DNA from 4 places in the Bacillus sp. XF8 genome. Region 1 is predicted to be linked to each of the others. Evidence: riboswitches for the same ligand, from Rfam matches in the RefSeq annotation. Region 1 holds a riboswitch; each other region holds the start of a gene.
The links. A riboswitch is a leader RNA that binds a small molecule or an ion and turns the genes downstream of it on or off. The one in region 1 is predicted to bind thiamine pyrophosphate.

Region 1 (2,206 bases):
GTCGTAAGTGTAACGTCACTAATCACTTAAAGAAAACTGAGTCGAGACAAATAGTTATTGCTTCGGACTCTCCTACTCTGAAATCACAAGAAAGTAACATGTAGATACTGAGACACTAAAAAAAGCATTGTAGAGGGAATCTACAATGTTTTTTTTATCCCGTAAATAGAGAGGTGTGTATAGGGAATTTTGCTTTCTTGAAGATAATTGGCATTCTTATGGGGGCTTATTATTCCTTTGAATGGTATAAGGGGAAAGTTCCGCGCAAGATTTAACAATAGAAGAGATAGAGCATTTTGAGAAGATAGAATCAAAAGGGAGTTTGACTGAAACAACTGCGAATTCTCAAGAACCTTCTTCTCAAATGCCATATAAAGATGGAAGAGTTTGAATATCCATCCATTGGGATTTTGATTAGTGAATCTTCAACAGCTGGCCACGATGCGGTTATGTTAGATTATAGTAGGTGTGGAAAGAATGGAGAACCGAGAGTTATTCATGTCAATGTAGAGAATTATCAAGATCCTATCATTACTGTCTTGACGGAAAATTTTCAGTTCTTTCTAGATGGATTACGTTCTTATAGACATTTTGATAAAGATTAAATCCTAATTTATACAAAATAAGAGCGCCATTTAGGCGCTCTTATTTTTTGAATTCATATTATATGCACCAACGCTTTTGAATAAGCGTGGTGAAGTTGTAAATAAAAGAAGTAGTAACACTGTACATAATGCGAAAGAAGCAAGCATTGTACTACCGTTCACGATTAATGAATATAGGACTGCAGATTGACCTTTCGGCGCATATTGTCCCCAGAAAATAATACCCGCGATAAAGTGGCAGAAATAACGTGCAAAGCTACCAACAAATGTAGCAAGGATAATATAAACAAAAACTTTTTTTCCTTGATTGCCTTTGGATGAAAGCTTATCTTTGCGACTGCCAAGACTAGATGTTGCAAGTGCCTTTTGAATGGGACGATAGAATAAACCTGCAAAGCCGACAAAAGCAAATGCAATGAAGTACTCGATAAACGCTTGCACAGGCGTTAAAATATATGCATCGCCGACTACAATTTGTAGTAGTCCCCAAATTAGCCCTCCTAAGAAAGCCGTTTTAAATCCCCAGCGGTAAGCGATAATAAAAATAGGAATCATAGCAAATGAGATAGAACCGCCTGTTGGAAGTTTAATCGATAGTGGTAAAATGTCGATGATTAAGGCAAAGGCTGCAAGGATTGCAGATTCAATCATCGCTTGTAAATTGGTGTTACGCATGTTGTCATTCCCCCTAAATCCAAGTTGCACAAAAAAGAATGATTACCAAAGGGAGATATGAAATACGTAAGTAGAAAATAATGAGGTATATGTATTTCGACGTTCGCACAATTCCTACGTTAGCATTAACTAACAGGTTCTAAGGGTCGGAACGAAGTGTTCCCTCTCAGCAACGAGGCTCCCCCTGTGATAACGAGATTCTTTATTTGTTAAGTTCATTGTAAGCGAAATGGATGAGAATGACAAATGGATGTGTGTATTTACATACAATTGTCTCAAAAAGTTAATAAATAGGTAGGAAAGAGCTATAGTACCAGATAAAAAGAATATGATATAATTTTTTCTGAAAATAATTATCATTCTCTTTTGAGGAGGGAGATTATGAGTTTAGTTGAGATAAGTATAGGTCAAAAAGTACGAGTGAAAAATTTACAGGCACTGGATCAATTATTGAAAAGACGTCTATCTGCATTTGGCCTATCAGAAGGATGCGAGCTTCGTATAAAACAAAAAGCAATGTTCAATGGCCCATGTACATTAGAGTGCCGTGGACAGTTAATTAGTATTCGTCATTGTGACGCGAAAATGATAAAGGTGGAATTAGCGTGAATAAGGTTGCATTGCTAGGGAATCCAAATACAGGGAAAACATCATTGTTTAATGCGCTAACTGGTTCCTATGAATATGTAGGGAACTGGAGCGGAGTAACGGTAGAGAAGAAAGTTGGTAAGTTAAAAGATAAGCAAGGAACGCTAATTGATTTGCCAGGTGTATATGATTTAAATCCTGTTTCTCGTGATGAAGGTGTCGTTACAAAGTTTCTATTAACAGAAGAATTTCAGCATATGTTAAATATTGTGGATTCTTCTCAATTTGAGCGCAATATGCATTTAACGTTGCAGTTATTAGAATTTGGTAAACCAGTT
Region 2 (2,206 bases), on a different contig from region 1:
CCCCTTTTGTTTCTTGTACAGAGATGAATTTGCCGTTTGGTAATCTATCAGTAATAGAGGATTTGATATTTGGCTCAGAGCGAACGTTTAAAATATTGGTATTTACGATATAATTATTTTTAAGTTTAGTAGATGTAGTAAACGCAATATCTGTTTTTTTTAAGGAGTTAGTTTTATTTATTGTATTTATTCTGTTATTCGAATATAATATTTTTGTATTTGATTTTATATATTGAGTGTTTTGAGTAGGCAATTGCTGAGCTGCTACAGTGCGCGTATCTACTTGATTTATGGATGGAAGTAGAGAGGCGACTGCGACAGTAGTTGCCGTTAAAGCTGTAGCTTTCTGTTTCATCTAATATTAGCCCCCATAGATGTATTAATATATTTTTTATTATAGTATAAAGATATAATACTTTGTGCATTGTTCACATAACTGTAATATGAAATGAGAAAAAATAACAATTTTTTAATGGAATCGAAATATATTACAAGAATAACAGATAAATAATCATTAGAATATGAATAAAAGATAATCGATATTTTCTGAATAGATAGTGAAAAATCACTTTTGTACTTATTAGTAGGAGAACAAGTAGCCATGCCTATATGAATGTTTATTTTTCATATTTTATATAGTAGAACTTAGATGTGAATAATTCTCATTTTATAATCTGTAAGCCAACTGGTTATTAGTCCTTGCCAATTAGGATAAATGAGATAGTAATAAGTTAAAACAGTTGCTGATGACCCACGACAGTGTTATACTGACTATGGTAATTTCATATTATGCTAGGAGAGCTGGTGTTGCCAGCTGAGAGTAAGACCGAGAGTCTTTGATCCTTTTTACTACCTGATCTAGATTATGCTAGCGTAGGGAAGCAATTCGGACATGAACAGTCAGTCCCTGTTTCTTTGCGTAAAGAAACAGGGCTTTTTTATTGGACAAATTCATAGTAACAACCACTAGGGGTGCTTTGCATGCTGAGAGAGGAATAATCCTTAACCCTTATGGACCTGATCTAGGTAATACTAGCGAAGGGAAGTGGAACAACGAATAAATGTGTTTTTATTTGCTGTAGCCACTTCTTATATATAGGAGTGGCTTTTTTATTTAGATAAACAGATATGAAGGAAGGGGAAATATAAATGAAATTTTGTGAGAGATTATTCGAGACTGTGCAGCCTGTTTGGGAAAAAAGTCATAATCACCCGTTTGTAACGGGGATGGGGGACGGTACGTTAGAAAAAGATAAATTCCAATATTACATCATACAAGATTATCTATATTTACTAGATTATGCAAAATTATATGCAATTGGAGTTGTGAAAGCGACTAATCCGCAAGTTATGGCAAAATTTGCAGAACAAATAGATGGTATTTTAAATGGAGAAATGACAATCCATAAACAGTATGCAAAACGCCTTGGTATTTCTGTAAAGGAGATGGAAGAGGCAAAACCATCTGCTAAAAATTTAGCATATACAAACTATATGATGTCAGTATCTCAAAATGGTACGCTTGCAGAGTTAATTGCGGCTCTTCTTCCTTGTATGTGGAGCTACTGGGAAATTGGAAAACGTTTAAATGATATTCCGGGAGCAAGGAATCATGAGTTCTTTGGGGAGTGGATTCAAGGATATAGCTCAGAAGAATATGGAGACCTTTGCATTTGGTTAATGGATTTATTAAATGAACTAGCTATTGGGAAATCTGAACAAGAGTTAGCCAAATTAGAAGAGATTTTCTTATATTCCAGCCGATTTGAGTATTTATTCTGGGATATGGCGTATCGTAAGGAGATGTGGGGTTTTGAGGAGCAAGAGCATACTACAATTTCATAATGTTTCTTTTCATTATGATGAAAAGCCAATCATAAACGGCCTAGATGCTTTCGTGCAAGAAAAGGAGTTTGTTAGCATCATTGGACCGAGTGGCTGTGGCAAAAGTACATTGTTTCGTTTAATTACAGGATTAGAAGAACCGACGGCTGGAACTATCCAACTGACAGAAACAACGAGTCATCCTGTAGGATATATGCCACAAAAAGATATGCTCCTGCCGTGGAGAACGATTATTGAAAATGCGGCATTACCTTTAGAATGTCAGGGTGTAAAGAAAAAAGAAGCGCATGTAAAGGCAAAGGAACTCTTAGAACAATTTGGTTTGCAAGGATACGAGGATAAATATCCGAAAGATTTATCT
Region 3 (2,206 bases), on a different contig from region 1:
CATATTGGGAGTCTTCCTGAAATACAACAAAAAGCAGATCAACCTATTGAAGTGTACGCACATGAATTAGATAAGCCGTATATTGAAGGACAAGTGCATTTAATGAAAACAAATCCAAGTAACATGAATAAAGACCAATGGGATGCACTTCCGGAAGTTATGCAATTTCTATATAAAAATCCACCTATAGCAAAAGTAAATCAAACATTAAAAGATGGACAAAGTTTACCCTTTTTCGGAGGCATTAAAGTAATTCATACACCAGGGCATACTCCGGGACATATTAGTTTATATAGTGAAAAATATAAAGCATTAATTGCAGGTGACGCAATGGTATGCGTTGATGGAAACTTAAAAGGGCCCGTCCCGCAAACGACACCATATATGGAAATAGCTAAAGAATCGCTTAGAAGATTTTTAGAGTTTGATATTGAGACTGTAATTTGTTACCACGGTGGTGTTTGTAATTTAAATGTTAAAGAGCGGCTTGAACAATTAGTGGGAATAGATGAAAAATATTTTATAAAGTTTGAACGTTCAAATAATATTTGACAGTTCTATGAATTGTGTTATGATAAGTATCAAATTAAATAGTTAATATCGATCCACTAGGAGTGCCTTTAGATAGGCTGAGATCAAAGTATACCTTTGAGACCCTTAGGACCTGATCTGGCTGATACCAGCGTAGGGAAGTGGAAGTGATGGGACATTATATTTATAAAATATCGATGATTTCCAAAGCACTTTCTTTACGTATGTGGAGAAAGTGCTTTTTATTTTATCCCGCTATTTGTGGGCAGTAAGACCCCCACCTCAAAGTTCAGCGAAAGCAAAGAAGTTAGGTGGGGGATTAACTGCCCGTAAAAGCCCGATTCGTGAGGGCTAATAATCAGTAGTGGGATGAAGAAAACCCCCACTGATTAAAGTTTCACTTTATGCATCCATTTATATGCACTGCATGCTGCTGAAAGTCAAGTTTTGGTAAAAGGGCAAGTCGTCTAGGTACTGATAAACAATTGGTGGAGAAATCTGTTTTAGCTTTCTATTTTATAAAAAATACAGATTGTAACTATTATTTGTAATTTATATATTTATTGGGGGTCTTATAATGTCATTTTCACAGTTATTACGCAAAGAAGTTAATTCAATTTGGGAAACAAGCTTTAACCATCCGTTTGTCACAAAACTAGGAGATGGAACGCTAGATTTAGCTAGTTTCCGCTATTATGTACTGCAAGATTCATATTATTTAAGTCATTTCGCAAGAATCCAAACGTTAGGGGCGGCGAAAGCTACTGAATTAGAAACGACAGCTCGCATGGCGCATCATGCACAAAATACATACCAAGCTGAATTATCGTTACATGAGAATTTTGCAAAAAAATTAGGAATTACTGAAGATGAAAAAGAATCATTCGTTCCTGCACCGACGGCTTATGCGTATACATCACATATGTATCGTGCTGCCTATGAAGGACATTTAGGGGATATTATTGCAGCGATTTTACCTTGCTATTGGCTTTATTATGAAATTGGTGAACGTTTGAAAGAATGTCAACCCGAAGAACCAATTTACCAAGAATGGATTTCCGCATACGGCTCTGACTGGTTCCGTACTTTAGTAGAAGAGCAAATTGCACGATTAGATGCAATTGCTGAAACAGTAACAGAAGCTGATCGTAAGCGTATGAAACAACATTTTGTAATTAGCAGCCAGTATGAATATTCATTTTGGGAGATGGCTTACACATTAGAAAAGTGGCCAGTGGAAGAAAAGGGAGAAGGTGTAAGTTTGTAAGGAAAAGATATTACTCACATTGCAAAAGTAACTGCGGATTACAAAAAATGGCTAACTTAGTTTAGTCATTTTTTAGTGTACAAAAATAATCTCTACGTTTTAGAAAAATTAAATTCAGTAATTTGTTGCGGACATATTATAAAAAAATTACACAATAAAAAGAGGGAGAGTATGATTTTTATTGAAGATTCTTAAGAGGGAGGAAATAGCTGTAAAGAAAATTATTGCTCTCTATTTATCTTACAATAATTGGAATATAGATTGATATACTTCAAATTTAGCAAATCATTCACTTTTTCTTGAAAGCTTTCCTAGGGATAAGAATTTAATTAAAGGAAATAATCAACAAACGTATTTTTAGAAAATGTAACTACCTAGATTGTACGATAGTTATAAAAATTTAATATT
Region 4 (2,206 bases), on a different contig from region 1:
ATGAAAGGCTTCTACTAAGAACGTCGCACAAGCAGCGCCAGATAGACCACCCATAGCTTTCATTCCATTAGGAGCTTTAAAGCAAAATAATGACATACACGAAAGTACAGCGAGTAACAGTAAAGTACCTTTTAACATTTCCATACTAATTCAGTTCCCTTCATTCATTTACTTTTTAAATATAATTATCGGGAGAGTGTAAACGTTTTCTCTGGAGGCGATAAAACATAATTATTTGATCGGTTATCTCTCGACGCCATCATTATAACCTGTATATTTATGAGATTAATATTTTTGTGTTTTCAGAAAAGACATATAAACAGAACTTTGAATGACTAATAAATCGAATTGGTTAAAAGGAAAATGTGTCCATTATTTGAAGGTGTATCAATAGTTAATGGGGAAAATATACTACAGATTTCTTTTGATTAACAAGTTGATTATATTGAAAAATTGTTAGTAGGGTACATATTTTTTTAGTAGTTTTTGTTTATTATTCTATAAAGAAAAACTGTTATAGTAGTAAAAAAAATTGAATGCAAATAGATAATCGGAGAAAACGTAAGATTAATAATGAATTATAATTATAACAAATGAATTTATATTCATTTGTTAGAAAAAAAGAACTTTTTTTGTGTGTTTCTTAACAAGAAGCTTTATTAAAAAAGTATTGGAAGGGGCGATTTAGTTATCTTGCTTCATTTATCCTGCATTAACGGGCAGTAAGACCCCAACTGATTAAAGTTTCACTTTATGTTCTAACAAAGTTATTTTAAAATGTAATCTAATAGAACAGAAGCAATGTCTTCTGTGTTATAAGTTTGTTTGAAAAAATAAATCATGCTACAATGAAAACGAATTAAGGACCGGGGAGCCAATTGGCTGAGAGGATGTAAAAAGCATCGACCCTCAACCTGATCTGGATAATGCCAGCGTAGGGAGTTACTTAAAGTGATGTAGCATATGTTATTCTATAATAACTTGCATACAAGGCTTTCCTACGTGATGGTAGGAAAGCCTTTTCTTTTTACAAACATATTTTGCAAGGGGGATTTTAATATGTCACAACAAGTTACAATTTCATTTTCAGTAGTACCGCAAGCAAAAACGAATGATGTATATGCTGTTGTTGATAAAGCAATTGAAGTCGTACAACAATCGGGTGTTCGCTATGAAGTAGGTGCGATGGAAACAACGCTAGAAGGAGAATTAGACGTGCTTCTTGATGTCATTAAGCGTGCACAACAAGCTTGTGTCGATGCTGGAGCAGAAGAGGTTATTACTTCTATTAAAATCCATTATCGTCCAAGTACTGGTGTAACGATTGATGAGAAAGTTTGGAAGTACCGTGATGAATATGAAAAACCAGAAACGATCTAACATAACAATTACAACGATTTGGCTAATCCTTCTCATTGCTATATGGGAAGGAGTGGTTACATTATTTCAAATTGAGTCGTGGATTTTACCAAAGCCTTCTGCGATTGTCCAAGAGCTAGTTGGAATGAAAGATTTATTGTTACCAAATACAATGCAAACACTGCAAGAAGTTGTAATTGGTTTGTTTTTTGCGATTTTACTTGGAACAAGTATTGCAATTATTATGGATGTTATTCCGCTATTTCGCATTTTAATTAATCCGTTACTCGTTATTTCGCAAACAATTCCGATTGTGGTGCTAGCACCTCTATTTATTATTTGGTTTGGATATGGAATGTTGCCAAAGGTAATGGTCGTTATTCTTGTCTGCTTCTTTCCAATTGCTCTTAGTATTTTAGAAGGTTTTCAAACCGTAGATAAAAACATGCTCAAGTTATTAAAAACAATGCGTGCGACAAAATGGCAAACCTATCAAAAGGTGAAATTTCCAGCTGTACTTCCATACTTTTTCTCAGGGTTAAAAATTGCCGTTACATATAGCGTGATGGGAGCGATTATTGGGGAATGGCTTGGTGCGAGTGAAGGATTAGGTGTCATGCTTACGCGCGCAACAAAATCCTTTTTAACAGCTCGTGTATTTGGTATCGCAGCAATTATCGTAATGGTGACATTGCTCTTGTATTTTATCGCAGAATTTATGGCAAGACTAACAGCACCATGGATATACAGAAAGGACGATAAAAAATGAAAAAAGGACTAAAAGTGATGCTAGCGGCTTTACTCGCAGCCAGTGTTGTTGGTTGTAATGCAGCAAAGAAAGAAGAGA

Region 2: it holds a riboswitch for thiamine pyrophosphate, as region 1 does, so the genes downstream of both, tenA (thiaminase II) here and thiT (energy-coupled thiamine transporter ThiT) in region 1, are expected to answer to the same signal.
Region 3: it holds a riboswitch for thiamine pyrophosphate, as region 1 does, so the genes downstream of both, tenA (thiaminase II) here and thiT (energy-coupled thiamine transporter ThiT) in region 1, are expected to answer to the same signal.
Region 4: it holds a riboswitch for thiamine pyrophosphate, as region 1 does, so the genes downstream of both, J4P91_RS16400 (MTH1187 family thiamine-binding protein) here and thiT (energy-coupled thiamine transporter ThiT) in region 1, are expected to answer to the same signal.

Annotation. Positions count from the first base shown of each region.
Region 1 is NZ_JAGDQK010000040.1:54,496-56,701, forward strand. Features, by position in the region: gene J4P91_RS22715 (hypothetical protein) at 1-104, shown strand, start outside; partial or broken gene J4P91_RS29065 (class D sortase) at 219-382, shown strand; gene J4P91_RS22720 (hypothetical protein) at 378-605, shown strand; gene thiT (energy-coupled thiamine transporter ThiT) at 636-1,280, opposite strand; TPP riboswitch at 1,374-1,475, opposite strand; gene J4P91_RS22730 (FeoA family protein) at 1,662-1,889, shown strand; gene feoB (ferrous iron transport protein B) at 1,886-2,206, shown strand, end outside.
Region 2 is NZ_JAGDQK010000038.1:3,423-5,628, forward strand. Features, by position in the region: gene J4P91_RS21625 (SH3 domain-containing protein) at 1-355, opposite strand, end outside; TPP riboswitch at 785-897, shown strand; TPP riboswitch at 959-1,061, shown strand; gene tenA (thiaminase II) at 1,150-1,845, shown strand; gene J4P91_RS21635 (ABC transporter ATP-binding protein) at 1,814-2,206, shown strand, end outside.
Region 3 is NZ_JAGDQK010000020.1:146,135-148,340, reverse strand. Features, by position in the region: gene J4P91_RS13985 (MBL fold metallo-hydrolase) at 1-552, shown strand, start outside; TPP riboswitch at 601-708, shown strand; gene tenA (thiaminase II) at 1,109-1,798, shown strand.
Region 4 is NZ_JAGDQK010000025.1:19,136-21,341, reverse strand. Features, by position in the region: gene J4P91_RS16405 (PTS sugar transporter subunit IIC) at 1-144, opposite strand, end outside; TPP riboswitch at 858-958, shown strand; gene J4P91_RS16400 (MTH1187 family thiamine-binding protein) at 1,060-1,380, shown strand; gene J4P91_RS16395 (ABC transporter permease) at 1,352-2,128, shown strand; gene J4P91_RS16390 (ABC transporter substrate-binding protein) at 2,125-2,206, shown strand, end outside.